2 linked regions of the Halorhodospira halochloris genome follow. The protein of the gene in region 1 binds, or shares a complex with, the protein of each later gene. Links are inferred from orthologs where the notes say so. Each region holds a gene or a part of one and is shown on either strand. Other genes may lie near its edges.

The links.
Region 2: the proteins of uvrA (region 1) and mfd are in contact, whole or in part, in a crystal structure (PDB 4DFC), measured with the Escherichia coli proteins. The link is inferred for Halorhodospira halochloris from one-to-one orthologs.

What each region holds. Positions count from the first base shown.
Region 1 is NZ_AP017372.2:2,538,846-2,545,869, forward strand. Bases 1-3,389 are described here. They hold uvrA (excinuclease ABC subunit UvrA), read left to right. Parts: upstream 1-339; coding sequence 340-3,189; downstream 3,190-3,389. Other genes in these bases: HH1059_RS13555 (hypothetical protein), read right to left, coding at 19-207; HH1059_RS11650 (hypothetical protein), read left to right, coding at 3,254-3,389. Outside these bases: more of HH1059_RS11650, read left to right, coding at 3,390-3,724; HH1059_RS11655 (carboxypeptidase-like regulatory domain-containing protein), read right to left, coding at 3,819-6,743; HH1059_RS11660 (fimbrial biogenesis chaperone), read right to left, coding at 6,748-7,024. UniProt on the Escherichia coli protein: The UvrABC repair system catalyzes the recognition and processing of DNA lesions. UvrA is an ATPase and a DNA-binding protein. A damage recognition complex composed of 2 UvrA and 2 UvrB subunits scans DNA for abnormalities.
Region 2 is NZ_AP017372.2:1,362,582-1,370,299, reverse strand. Bases 3,136-7,218 are described here. They hold mfd (transcription-repair coupling factor), read left to right. Parts: upstream 3,136-3,535; coding sequence 3,536-7,018; downstream 7,019-7,218. Other genes in these bases: HH1059_RS06330 (CsiV family protein), read left to right, coding at 7,015-7,218; HH1059_RS06340 (hypothetical protein), read left to right, coding at 3,136-3,539. In the rest of the region: HH1059_RS06355 (lipoprotein-releasing ABC transporter permease subunit), read right to left, coding at 1-509; HH1059_RS06350 (agmatine deiminase family protein), read left to right, coding at 981-2,093; HH1059_RS06345 (carbon-nitrogen hydrolase), read left to right, coding at 2,090-2,980; more of HH1059_RS06340, read left to right, coding at 3,114-3,135; more of HH1059_RS06330, read left to right, coding at 7,219-7,718. UniProt on the Escherichia coli protein: Couples transcription and DNA repair by recognizing RNA polymerase (RNAP) stalled at DNA lesions. Mediates ATP-dependent release of RNAP and its truncated transcript from the DNA, and recruitment of nucleotide excision repair machinery to the damaged site.

The sequences.
Region 1 (7,024 bases):
CCAAATAGTGACGGCTGGTTACGCTAATTTAAAGGTTTTGGCTAGCCAGGGGAACCGACAAAATGCGCTTAGGTTAGCCTTGGCTAGGCTAGTAACTGAGCTAGGTGCAAGAGGTGCCTCTAAAACTTCGCCGGCGCCACCATCCGCCCCGGTGTGGAGGACTTGGCGCCAGGGATGGAGCCATGAAGCCTCCAGGGATGGATTCACGGCGTCCTCCACACCGGGGCGGATGGTGGCGCCGGCGAAGTTTTAGAGGTTCCCAAGAAGCTCAAGCCTGGCACTAGAGCATAGAAAATCCCTATACTGGGGGATTATCCTAACAGATCAGCTAACTCAAGAATGGACTATATCCGCATCCGCGGCGCACGAACTCACAACCTGCGCAACGTCGACGTCGACATCCCCCGCAACCAACTCGTAGTCATCACCGGCCTCTCCGGCTCGGGCAAGTCATCACTTGCCTTCGACACCCTCTACGCCGAGGGCCAGCGCCGCTATGTCGAATCCCTCTCGGCCTACGCCCGGCAGTTTCTCTCTATGATGGATAAGCCCGACGTTGACCATATCGAAGGGCTGTCACCGGCCATCTCGGTAGAGCAGAAACGCGCCTCGCACAACCCCCGCTCCACGGTGGCGACAGTCACCGAAATCCACGACTACCTGCGCCTGCTCTTCGCCCGCGTCGGCACTCCGCACTGCCCCGAGCACGGCATCGCCCTGCATGCCAGCTCGGTCAGCGAGATGGTGGACAGGCTGCTGGCCGAACCGCAGGGCAGCAAGATGATGCTGCTCGCCCCGATCGAGCACCCCAGCGGCAGCGCTCAACAGACCTGTGAACAGCTACGCGCTCAGGGCTTTATTCGTGCCCGCATCGACGGAGTGATCCGCGAACTGGAGCAGACACCCCAAGTAAGTGCCGATCAGGATCACCAGATTGAGGCAGTCATCGATCGTTTTCGTATCCGCGATGACCTCGCCGGGCGCCTAGCCGATTCGCTAGAGACCGCCCTAGCCATCAGTGACGGCATAGTGCGGGCAGGCTGGCTAGACGAGCCCGAGCGCGAGCCACTGACCTTCTCCACCCGCTACTCCTGCCCGCAGTGTGGCTACAGCGTCGAACCCCTTGAGCCGCGGATGTTCTCATTTAATAACCCCAACGGTGCCTGCCCGAGCTGTGACGGGCTTGGAGTAGAGCACCATTTCGATCCCGCCAAGGTCGTCAGCCGCCCGCAACTCGCCCCTGCCGAGGGCGCCATCCGCGGCTGGGACAGGCGCAACGCCTACTACTTCAACCTGCTCGAGGGGCTTGCCGAGCACTACGGTTTTGACATTACCACCCCCTGGGAGAACTTAACCGACGAAGTCCGCGAGGTAATGCTCTACGGCTCAGGAGATGAGGAGATTGAATTCCGCTACCCAACCCGTAGCGGCGAAACCGTCCACTGCCACCCATTCGAGGGGGTTATACCCAACCTGCAACGCCGTTACCGGGAAGCAGAATCGGCCACTGTCCGCGAAGAGCTTGGTCGTTACATCAGCGAACGTCTCTGCCGGGAGTGCCAGGGCAGCCGCCTTAACGAGCGCGCCCGCAACGTCAGCGTCGCTGGCTATAAACTAGCTGAACTGGCCGCGCTGCCTATCCATGAGGCTCACCAGCGTTTCGGCAACCTCGAGCTGACCGGTTCCCGCGCGACAATTGCCGCCCCGGTGATCGATGAGATCCGCCGCCGTCTCGGCTTCCTCGACGATGTCGGGCTCGGTTACCTGACCCTGGAACGTTCGGCGGACAGCCTCTCCGGCGGCGAGGCGCAGCGCATCCGCCTAGCCAGCCAGATCGGCGCCGGCTTGGTCGGCGTACTCTACGTCCTCGATGAGCCCTCGATTGGCCTCCACCCGCGCGACCATAACCGGTTGCTGGCGACCCTGCGGCGCCTGCGCGATATGGGCAACAGCGTCGTAGTAGTCGAGCACGAAGAGGACTCGATCCGCGCCGCCGATCACCTGATCGACATGGGCCCCGGCGCCGGCGTCCACGGTGGTGAGGTGGTTGCCACCGGCACCCCGAAGCAAGTCGCCGCCAATCCGGCATCGGTTACCGGGGCCTTTCTCAGCGGTCAGCGCCGCATAGAGATCCCCCACCGCCGCCGCTCGCCCGACTTCACAGAGCCGCTACGCATCCGTGCTGCTAGCGGCCACAATCTCAACAACCTAGATATCGAACTGCCGCGCGGCCTGCTGATCGGCGTTACCGGCGTCTCGGGCTCCGGCAAATCGACCTTGATCAACGACACCCTCTACCGCCAGGCCGCCAAGCAGCTCAATGCTGCCCACACCGACCCTGCTGCCCATGCGGGCATTGATGGCCTAGAGTACTTCGATAAGGTAGTTGATATCGACCAGAGCCCCATTGGACGGACCCCGCGCTCCAACCCGGCAACCTATACCGGCCTATTCGGCCCGATCCGCGAACTCTTCGCCGCCACCCCAGAGGCCCGCTCCCGTGGCTATAAGCCCGGGCGCTTCTCATTTAACGTCCGCGGCGGGCGCTGCGAGGCCTGCCAGGGCGAAGGCGTGGTGCGGGTGGAGATGCACCTGCTGCCCGATCTCTACGTCGCCTGCGACGCCTGCAAGGGCACCCGCTTTAACCGCGAGACGCTGGAGATTCGCTATCGCGGCTATACCATCCATGAAGTACTCGAGATGAGCGTTGAGCAGGCGCGCGAGTTTTTCGAGGCCGTCCCCACAGTCCGCCGCAAGCTCGACATGCTCAGCGAGGTCGGCCTCGACTACCTTTGCCTCGGCCAAAACGCCACCACACTCTCCGGCGGCGAGGCGCAACGGGTCAAACTAGCCCGCGAGCTCTCGCGCCGCGAACACGGCCGCACCCTCTATATCCTGGATGAGCCGACCACCGGGCTGCACTTTGCCGATGTCGAGCAGCTGCTCGGTGTACTCCAGCAGCTCTGTGATAACGGCAACACGGTGATCGTTGTCGAACACGATCTCGATATCATCAAATGCGCCGATTGGGTCATCGACCTCGGCCCGGAAGGCGGCGCAGCGGGTGGCAACCTGGTAGCGGCTGGAACCCCCGAGGATATTGCTGAGGCAGAGGGCTCCTATACTGGGCAGTACCTCCGCCAAGTACTAGGTAAGACATACGCGAATCTCATACTTGAGGGCGATTGAAAAACCACCTTACTTTCACTAAGTTAACGACGAGACTTAGGACAAATACTGTTCGGGGCTCGAAATGCTTGCGGGCAGAACTAAGGCGTACTCAATAAGTGCAGCAGTCTACTTGGTGTTGTATAGCTCAGCCGGCTTAGCCGACTCCGCTGGCACTCAAGAGAGCGGATCCTTTACGGCTGATGTCGAGGTGATCCCCGCAGCCGGTGTCGACTCTACTAATATCAATCCCTCACTGGCGCTCAATGACGGTGCCCCCATCACCCCGGGCGAAACAGCCAGTGGTGAAGTTGAGCTAAAAATACTTGGTTTAGGGCCCATAGAGATAAGCTACTCACAAGAGCTAACCGAACACCCCTCTGGTGCGGATTCGGGTGACGGCAGCTCCACCGAGCTTAATCTCCCCGATGACAAAACCGAATTGGTGGCGTTTTACAAGACCCGCACAGATGAGATAAAAGCTGAAACTCAGGAAGATGCTGAGGCGGGCCGTTACCAGTGGCACGTCACCGTTACCGCGGCCTACGATTGGTAACCACCCCTTGGCTTACCCAGCCCCCGTTCCCCGACCCCCCCCTCTAAAATAAAAAACCTGGCTTGCTAAATCCCATTGCCGGATGAGCGGCCAGTCACTCGCCCTCTATTTGCAACTCCCTTTGGTGCTCCCAGTGGGCCACCTCGTCGAGCGGCGCGCGGTCCGTCGGCACGACCACCCGGGTTCCATCGGCCAGCTCTCCGTTAAGCATGCGTACCTCCTCGACCAGCGCCTCCAGGCCGCCCTCGACCTGTTCGGCACCCAAGCGCTCGATGACATGCGCTAGATGCTCGCGTAACTCGTGCTCGGCGTCATAGTCGAAGCTGATCTGCTCGACGGGATGCGCCGGTGAGGCAAGCTGGATGATCTCGCCACCGTCATGGATTGTCATATCCATATTGCTGACCAGGTCACCATCTCCCTCGACGGTTACCTGCTGCGCCGTGGCCTCCTGCGGCGCACCCAGTCGCTCGGCCTGGCCCTCAGACGCCTGCACCAGATAGTCCCCTGGCGGCAACTGATCGAGGATATAGAGTCCGTCGTAGGCACTTCGGGCAGTGCTTATCAACTCCCCTGTTTCGGTATCTAACGCCTCGAGCTCGAAGCCGGAAGCCTCAACAGGAGCCTCGACTCCACGGCGGCGCTCCACCACTCCATCGATCTCGCCGGTCACGTGCAGCTCGAAATCGACCGGCAGAACCCGCCCAGGCCGCGGCACAAAACTGACTCCTCGGCTCGCCGGCTGAACAAATGGATTGTCGATACTACCTACATCCACCTCTACATTGACCGGCTCGTGCGGTTCCAGCCGCGCCACCCATGCCTCTCCATCGGCGTCGGTGGCACCACACGCACGCTCAGCGCAGACCTCAACCCCCTCAACCGGCTCCCCATCTTGGTGGATATTGGCCATAACCGCCCCGCGATCGTAGCCTCTGCCGGCCTCAGGGTCAGGCACCCAGCCACCGTCGGGATGGGGCAGGCCGCCAACATCCAGACCGACAGATACTTGCCAGCTACCCTCACTATCTACCTCACCACGCCCCGAGAACCGCCAGTACTCCCGAGTAATACGGGACAGGCCCAGTCTGAGGCTGTGCGGGCGATCGTTGAAACTACCACGCAGGCGAGCACTGCCACGCCAGTCCTCGTTGAGGTTCTGACTGTACTCGGCGTTGGCGTTATTCAGCTCGGCATCTGGGGCCAGATCATAATTTAATCCCAGATTAATGCGCCCTTCCCGGTGACGCCCCCAACGGGTTCGCACGTTGCCGCTAGCAATTATATCCTCATAGTCTTCCCGGCTTACGGTTAATGAATGGCGCAGCATCAGACCATTGAGCCTAATATTCTCTCGAGTCCGCAGCCTCTGCCAGATAGAATCACCCCCTGCCGACTCCTGGTGCTCGTAGCGCAGCCGGGTGCGCAACCCCCCCACTGAACCGGCAAGATGAAGTTCATGTTTGTGGCGCAAATCACCGCTGACCCGCTCGCGGATCTCGTCGGTAGCCAAACCAGCAACGTGGGTATACTCATAGCTCAAATCTATTGGCCCTAGCCCACGATCCAGAGCCAATTGCCAGGCCCGTCCATTTCCGCTTTCCCAAGCTCCACGCAATCGGCCCCAAACCCCGAAAGCACTAAACGCGGCATCGGCACCTGCCACCTCGCCATGGGCTGAATAATCGTCCTCCTCTGGATCAAGGTAGTGGATATCAGCACCAACGCTTAGGCTCTCAGTAACACCCACATCAACTCGGCCAGCCGCGCTTTGATCGTAATCGTCTTGAGGATCATCCTCGTAGATGCTCTTGCCCTCCCGGGTAGCATCCAGGCTGTAGTGAACCGTACCGGGTGGCAACAACCCCGGACCTATCTCTATGGTGCGGGTGATTGTTTCACGCTCACCATGCGGACCGTAGAGCTCGATGGTGTAGTGGTTGGTGCCTGAACGGGCATCAATATCATCAAACTCATGGCGATCTGTCTCCACGTCTTGAGCGAAATCGACAAGATCATCGTCCCGGTAAAGCTCGACGTCCCAACCCTGGGGCACCTCAATCTCGATGCTCTGGTCAGTAAAGGTGGTACGCGCCACGCCCTCGGGGCGATTGGTTACGGTTACGCCCATGCCGGAACTACCGCGGCGGAGCAGATCGTAGCGTGGCGGATTAACCCGACCCAACTCGTAGCGCTCCAGTGCCGGATGGCCCACCTGCTGCCCGAGGGTACCGTCAAAACGGCGAATGTAATCGTCATCGTTAGCCAGCAGCCGCCACTCCGAGTCGTGCCAAAGCAGGTCGCCGGCCCCGGCAAGATCAGCACTTGTGGAACTTCGCTCTTCGTTAAGACGTTGATCAAGACTCAAGGACCAGGCCGGGCGGGTAAGTGCACGCGGCGGCAGTTCCTCACGCGGCAACCACTCCTCGCCTTCTTCCCCCGGCGCATCATCGCGCAGCTGCGCCCAGCGGGCCTCGCGCTCCAGGCGCCTGAGTACAGGCATATCCTCCCTGGCGCGGATATGAACCTCGGCACTACGCGGTCGATAATCGAAATCTACCGGAAGGAACTCCTGGATGGCCGCTTCACGAAAGTAGAGATCGTCGTGCTCTTGGATCCAATCAGCTTCATCGAGGATCAGTGGGTCTTCATCGATCTCACCCATCCCGCTAGCGGTATCGAATGATACCTCTCTATCTTGCTCGAGAATCCACCCAGAGACCTCCCCCTCCAGTGGATCGACATCGAGTGCAAGTTCAAGGTGACGGGCCAGCTGACCCAGGGGATAATAGATGTCGTCTTCTTTCTGGAGCATATACTCGCTCTCAGAGAGGGTATAGCCCTCCAGCTCAAGGCGCAGGACCATATCCTCGGCCCCTGCAGCCTCATCCTCTTCCTGGAGACGCTCAACAGAGAGCGGCGCAGGGACACTAGGCGACCAGAGTATTAGGCCGATGGCAAGCAGCCACGCTGCCCACCCAGGCCGCCAATCGAGCCTACCCCCCCTCAGCCAAAGCACCACCTCACTCGATGACGACTGTCCGTTCCGCCTTTACATGGCCACCGACCTCGCCGAACCCCTCGCCCTCGTCTTCAAAGGCGCGGTAGACGACCCGCAGCTCATCGCCAGGGGCCAGATCGTGCTCATCCAGCGAGAACGGCAGGACCCGCTCCTCCATCGAGCTGGAGATCACGGCGCGCCCCCGCTCCAGGATTGGTTCGTCGTCACCAGGCCGATAGACCTCCAACGAGCCGTAGATGCCGCGATCACCGTTGCGCGCTACGGTGACCTGCAGGGCG
Region 2 (7,718 bases), 1.2 Mb from region 1 along the record:
GGGGTGATAACCGTAATCCGATCTCCCACCTGGGCACGCAGTTCACGGGCCAACGCCGATCCCAGAACAATGCCGTAATCTCCCGGTTCAAGCTTGCCCTCGCCGGCCACTAGCTTATTGAGCACCTGTGAGACTTCAGGCTCAAGCTGCGGATCTACCCCGCGCAGTATCGTACCGCTGACATTGCCCCCGCGAGTTACCATTACCTCGCCATCAATGAACGGCGCGGCACCGAGTACCCGCGGATGTCCCTGAGCACGCTCAACCACATCACGCCAGTCGTCTATCTCGCCGCGTTCACCATGGATCTCGGCATGCGAGATCATGCCCAAAATGCGCTCGCGCAGCTCCCGCTCAAAGCCGTTCATCACCGAGATTACGGTTATTAGTGCGGCCACCCCGAGGGCGATGCCGATCATGGAAGTAAAGGTTATGAAGGAGACGAAATGGGTGCGCCGGCGCGCACGCGTATAACGTAGTCCTATGAATAATTCGACGGGGCGAAACAAGCGCAGCCGCTCCTGAATAAAGTGTGCGAGTCTAGATCTTACCGAAGATGGGGCAGTGTAACACAGTTGGCCGGGCTCTGAATGGCTAAGGGCACTCGCTTCTAAAAGCTGCACAATTGAGCCTAGCTGCCTATGTGTGGAGGACGCCGTGAATCCATCCGTGGAGGCTTCATGGCGCCATCCCTGGCGCCAAGACCTCCACACCGGGGCGGATGGTGGCGCCGGCGAAGTTTTTAGAGGCCACCCTAGGCAGCTAGGCAGCTAGGCAGCTAGGCTCAATTGTGCAGCTTTTAGAAGCGCCCTTGAAAAACTAAGAGGCTAGTAAAGTGCCTGTCCCCCTGAAAATTCCCTGAAAATTGTGACAAGAGACCACACCTCGACCTGAACCAGTAACCAGGTTCGGGGTTTTTCTTATGGTGATCATGCAGTATAGTTAATCAAGCCCGCCGTCGGGACTGAATTGAATACAGTATGTCTGCATTACTTCGCCCTGAGCTTCAAATCCCCCGTCTGCCAGCTGAATGGGAACCGCACGCGGCCCTGATGCTTACTTGGCCACACGCCAACAGTGACTGGGGCAAAGACCTACCCGAGGTTGAGGACTGTTTCGAACGCCTAGCAGTTAGTGCAGCGCAGTTCGAGCCGCTCATCGTGGTCTGTAACGATCAGCACACCCTGGCTAGGGTCAACGATCGCCTCCTTGGTGCGGGTGTCGATCCACAGCAGTTGGTTCTCGTCGAGGCCAGATCCAACGACGTTTGGGCGCGTGATCACGGGCCGTTGACGACCATTAACCCCGATGGCACAGCTCAACTACTCGATTTCCATTTCAACGGCTGGGGTGGTCGTCACGCCAGCGACGCCGATGATCGCATTGTGCGTACCCTTACCGAACAAGGGGTCATAGGCGCGCAGACCTATCGGCGCATTGAATGGGTTCTTGAAGGCGGCAGCATCGACTGCGATGGCGCCGGGACGCTGCTCACTACCAGCAGCTGCCTGCTCAACCCCAACCGCAACGGGGAGGCCTCGCGCGAGCAGGTTGAGGCCAAGCTGACCAAAAGACTGGGTGGTCACCGGGTTATATGGCTCGATGATGGCTGGTTGGCCGGTGATGATACTGACGGCCATGTCGATATGCTCGCCCGCTTTATCGATAACGAAACGATAGCCCACGTCGTCTGCGAAGACCCCCAGGACCCTCACTACGAACCACTCCAGCGCATGCGCGAAACGCTGCAGCAGACCTTGACCATGAACGGTGAGCCATACAGTCTCATCGAACTGCCCATGCCCGCACCTATCTACGATGAGCAAGGCCACAGGTTGCCGGCCACCTACGCCAACTTCACCTTCGTCAACGGCGGCTTGCTTGTGCCTGGCTATGCCGATCGAGCGGATAGCATCGCCGTCGAGCGGCTCGCCGCCGCCCGCCCAGACCGTCAGGTATTAAGCGTGCCGGCAAAGCCACTCATCCGCCAAGGCGGTAGCATCCACTGCGCTACCATGCAGTTGCCCCGCGGGGTTTATGTGGCCTGCGGCTCACCCCAAGCAAACGCAGAGAAAGTCGGGAGTTTATCCTGAACAGAGATCTTCCCAGCGACACATCGCCAGCGACACTAAATCTTGGCCTGGTTCAGCACAGCTGCAGTGACGATTACCAGGAGAACATTGATAAGACTCTCCAAGGCATAGCCAGCGCCGCTGCTCAGGGCGCTGATCTAGTGCTGCTCCAGGAACTGCATGGCGGCATCTATCCTTGCCACGAGGAACACCCAGCCCATTTCGATCGAGCAGAGCCGATCCCAGGGCCAACCACTGACCGTCTTAGCAAGGCGGCCGCTGAGTTCAACGTGGTTATTGTCGGCTCTTTGTTCGAACGCCGCGCTGTGGGGCTATACCACAATAGCGCCGTAGTCCTGGAGCGTGATGGCAGCATCGCCGGGCGCTATCGCAAGATGCATATCCCCGATGACCCCGGTTATTACGAAAAGTTCTATTTCACCCCCGGGGATGAGGGCTTTGTCCCAATACAAACCAGTCTCGGCTGTCTTGGGGTACTGGTCTGCTGGGATCAGTGGTTCCCCGAGGCGGCCCGCCTGATGGCCTTGGGCGGAGCTGAAATCCTCCTCTACCCGACCGCTATTGGCTTTGCTGCGGATGAGAGTACCGCCGAACAAAGCCGTCAACTCGAGGCCTGGCAGACGATCCAACGCAGCCATGCGATAGCCAACGCTCTGCCGCTGGCCGCCTGCAACCGCATCGGTACAGAGGCAGATACTGCGTTTTGGGGCAATAGCTTTATCTGCGGTCCCCAAGGGGAGATTCTAGCCCAGGCCGGCACAAACGAGCAGGTGCTCATCGCCACTATTGATCGTCGGCGCAGCGAGGATGTACGGCGCATGTGGCCCTTTTTGCGCGATAGACGCATTGACGCCTATGCCGGCTTGACGCGTCGCTACCTCGATTAGAGTGGCCCTATAAAACGGCGCCCTAAGATGGCTCAAGAGGTTTTTGCAATACTCACCTCTTAACCTCTGGTATCGACGCTCTATGCTGGCTACCATAATAGGGACATAAAGCCGGCAAAGAAGTGAGTGCGCCGTGGATAAAGAACAGAGCAACAAACAGTCACAGCAAACCTCCGGAAAGGGTGAATATGTGGCCACAACCACGTACATCCTCTACCTTATTGCCCTATCAACGATCCTCCATCCGGGGTTAATAATCCTGCTGGCCTTGCCCGCAATAGGCGTCGGGCTGGCCTACCATGGCATATTCAACAGCTCTGCAGAGTACTGGGTTAAGACCCACTTCCAGTACCAGGTAGTCACCTTCTGGGTGGCTATCGTCGGCGGCGGTATAGCCCTGCTGGTATATCCCGCCTCCCATACCTTTGGTTACATGTTGCATGCCTTGGTGCTGGCCTGGGTCATCATGCGCTGCGTGTACGGCCTTGGCCAGCTTAGCCGCAAAGAGCAGATTGCCGAACCTGGTTCATTCTTTCTTGGGTGGAAACGGAACAGTTGAGCAAACGATTTTTCGCTGATTTACCCCGACCGCGGCGCTCGGCAGAGCGCCGCGATTGGTCTGGGCTGGTGGGTGATAGCCAGGCCCTGGCCATAGCTGAGCTAGCAGTTGAGCGCCAGAGCCCGACCCTGGTGGTTGCCGGAACACCCCAACAGGCTGCCGCCTTGCAAGAGGCAATAAGCTTCTTTCTGGCCGGGCGGGCCCCAGTGCTCGGTTTCCCGGACTGGGAGACACTGCCCTACGACGTCTTCTCGCCACATCAGGACATAATCTCTGAGCGGCTGGCAGCACTTTACCGCATGCCGCAGCTGAGCACCGGTGTGCTGGTCATACCCGCGCCGACCATGATGCACCGGCTACCGCCGCGCGGCTGGGTCGAGGGGCGCACTCTATTCCTCAAGGTCGGGGACCGATTAGACCTTGAAGCAATGCGCATGCGCCTCGACGCCGGCGGCTATAGGTGCGTACCCGAGGTTAATGAACACGGCGAGTATGCGGTTCGCGGCGCCCTGCTCGACCTCTTCCCGATGGGCGGCGAGAGGCCTTATCGAATTGACCTGTTTGATGATGAGGTAGAGAGCATACGCTCTTTTGACCCAGAGACCCAGCGCACTGAAGCCAAGGTAGATTCAATAGACCTGCTCCCAGCCCGTGAGATGCCGCTGGATGAGAGTGGCATTACCTTTTTCCGCCAGGCCTTCCGCGCCACTTTCGAAGGCGATCCAAACCGCAGTCTGGTATATCGGACAATCAGCGAGGGGCGCATCCCTGGCGGCATCGAGTACTACCTGCCGCTGTTTTTTGAGCATACCGCGACTATGTTCGATTACCTGCCGGCAGACAGCCTTGCCATCCGCCTTGAAGGGATTGATCAAGCAGCCGAGAGCTTTTGGCGGCAGATTGGTGAGCGCTTCGAGCAGCGCCAGGGCGACATTGAGCGTCCGCCCCTGTCCCCTCGGCACCTGTTTACCGACCCTGACGAACTGCGCAGCGGGCTCAATCGCCACCCCCAAATAGTCCTGCACAGCGAACCTGGTCGGGGCAGTGAGGCAGCCGTCAGCGCTCTGCCTAATCTCTCCTCTCAAGCTCAGGCCGAGCGGCCTTTGGCAAGACTCGAGCAATTCCTTGAAGAACAGCACCGCAGCGGTGTCCAGGTCCTGTTTACTGCCGAGAGCGCCGGGCGCCGTCAGGGCTTATACGAGCGATTGCAGCGCCTCGGTATCGATCTCACCAGCGTAGAGAGCTGGGCTGACCTGTTCAGCGCTGAGCAGTCAGCTGACGCTGAGCAGACCGCTGACGCCATCTGTGTAGCGCCTCTGGAGCGTGGGGCAATCATTAATGACCAAATCGCCCTGGTACCGGAGAGCGCCCTATACGGCGAGCGGGCCCGGCAGAGTCGGCGGCGACGTAGCTCCACGGCCAGCGATCCGGCTGCGGTCATCCGTGATTTGTCTGATCTTCATGAGGGCGCCCCTGTGGTCCACGAAGACCACGGCGTTGGCCGCTATGTCGGACTGCAGAGCCTGGATATGGGTGGCGTACCGACCGAGTTCGTAACCCTAGAATACGCCGGCGGCGATAAACTCTATGTGCCGGTTGCCTCGCTGGATCGTATCTCCCGCTATACAGGGGCAGATGCCGATGAAGCGCCACAGCATCGACTCGGCAGCGATCAGTGGGATAAGGCGCGCCGGCGCGCGGCCAAGCGCGCGCGCGATGTTGCTGCTGAGTTGCTCGAGATCTATGCCCGGCGACAATCGCGCTCCGGACACAGCTGTCAGATCGATCAGCAGGCCTATGAGGCCTTCGCCGAGGGCTTCCCCTTTGAGGAGACGCCTGATCAGCAGGCGGCAATCGAGGCAGTCCTTGCCGACATGCACCGCGACCAGCCGATGGATCGCGTCGTCTGCGGCGATGTCGGCTTCGGCAAGACCGAGGTCGCCATGCGGGCCGCCTTCGCCGGCGTCCAGGCCGGTCGTCAAGTCGCCATGCTGGTGCCTACTACCCTGTTGGCGCAGCAGCACTACCAAAGCTTCACCGATCGGTTCGCCGACTGGCCGATCCGCATCGAATCGCTGTCGCGCTTTTCCGGCAAGAAGGGGAATGAACAAGCCCTCCGGCGTATTGCTGAGGGCCAATCTGATATTGTCATCGGTACCCACAAGCTGCTCGGCAAAGATATCAATTTCCACAATTTGGGGCTGGTCATAATCGATGAGGAGCAGCGATTCGGCGTCAGTCAAAAGGAGAAGCTCAAACAGCTGCGCGCGGAAGTCGATGTGCTGACCCTCACCGCCACCCCGATCCCGCGAACACTGAATATGTCGCTGGCCGGAATCCGTGATCTGTCAATTATCGCGACCCCGCCAGAGCGACGCCTAGCAGTTAAGACCTTCGTCCAGGAGTGGAGTGACGGCCTAATCCGCGAGGCCTGTCAGCGCGAGATGCAGCGCGGCGGTCAGGTCTACTTCCTCTACAATGAGGTCAAAACCATTAACAGGGCAGCGCATGATCTGGAAAACCTGATGCCTGAGGCGCGTATCGGCGTCGCCCACGGCCAGATGCGTGAGCGCGAGCTTGAACAGGTCATGCTGGATTTCTACCATCAGCGCTATGACATACTGGTCTGCTCGACTATTATCGAATCCGGGATCGATGTGCCTACCGCCAACACCATCATCATTAACCGCGCTGATCGCTTCGGCCTAGCACAGCTGCATCAACTGCGCGGCCGGGTGGGTCGCTCCCACCATCGTGCCTACGCCTACCTGCTCGCTCCACCGCCGAACGTTATGACCCGTGACGCCATCAAGCGCCTGGAGGCCATATCGCTGCATGAAGATCTCGGTGTCGGCTTCGCCCTCGCCTCCCACGATCTCGAGATCCGCGGCGCCGGCGAGCTGCTCGGCGATGAGCAGAGCGGCCAAATCCAAGAGATCGGCTTTACCCTCTATAGTCAACTACTCGAGCGTGCCGTTAAGGACATGAAGGCTGGGGAGACGCCGGAGCCGGAGGCTGAGCTTGAAAGCGGTGTTGAGGTCGATCTGCGCCTACCAGCGCTGTTGCCGGCGGACTATCTACCCGATGTGCATACCCGCCTGGTCCAGTACAAAAGGATCAGTAGCGCTAAAAGCACAGCCGAGCTCGATGAGCTGCAGGTAGAGATGATCGATCGCTTCGGACTGCTCCCGCAACCGGCCCGCAACCTGTTTCGCGTTGCCGCCCTTAAGCAGCGCGCCGAGCAGCTCGGCATAGCCAAGATCGAGGCCGGCCCTAAAGGTGGTGCTGTACAGTTTGCCAACCACCCGCGGATCGATGCAGCCCGCCTTGTCTCCTTGGTCCAGAACAATCCCAAGACTTACCGGCTCGAAGGTCAGCATCGGCTATTAATCCACTCCTCTCTCGGTGATGAAGAGGAACGCTTCGCGGCAATTGAGCAGGTTCTCGATGCCATAGCCTGCGTGGAGGAGACAGCGTGAAATTACGCGGCATACCACAGCTGCCTTATGCCCTAATCTGGTGTTTGCTAACAATGGCCATGCTCAGCTCTGTCAGCTGGGCTGATAGTGATGCTAACGCCGATGAGCAAGAGCAAGAACAGGAGCAGTGGCATGAAATCGAGGTCTTGATCTTTCGCCAATGGGAGCGGGGTGGACGTCACGCTGAGCGCTGGCCAACCCGGGCCGCAGACCCCCACTACCCCCTCTGGCAAATCCCCGCCGGCTGTGAGGGTGAGCACCTCGGTTCACCTACCCCATTGGGCAGTGAGCTTGCAATCGACCCTGACCAGGATGTCGGCGACTTTGCCCCAGACGATGCGCAGGATGAAAACGAGGATAGCGAGCAAGAGCAACAGCCGACATTCGTTTGCCTGCCCGAGCAAAGCCGGCAACTCGGTGATGAGTGGGCCAATATCGCCCGCTCGGGTGATTATCAACAGCTCTACTACGCGGCCTGGGCGCAGCCCAAACTCAACGAGGCACGCTCAATAGCGGTACCCGTCCCTTACCACTGGCACCCACAGCCCGAACAGCAGTTAATCGCTGTAGAAAACGAGCGGCCGCTACCCCAAGAGCCGGTCTACGGCCTGATTCGCGTGTTCAAGGAGCGCTTTGTTCACGCCGTAGTCGATTTGCGCATGCACCGCTCAGCATCAGGCGCGGAGGTGGATGAGCAAGA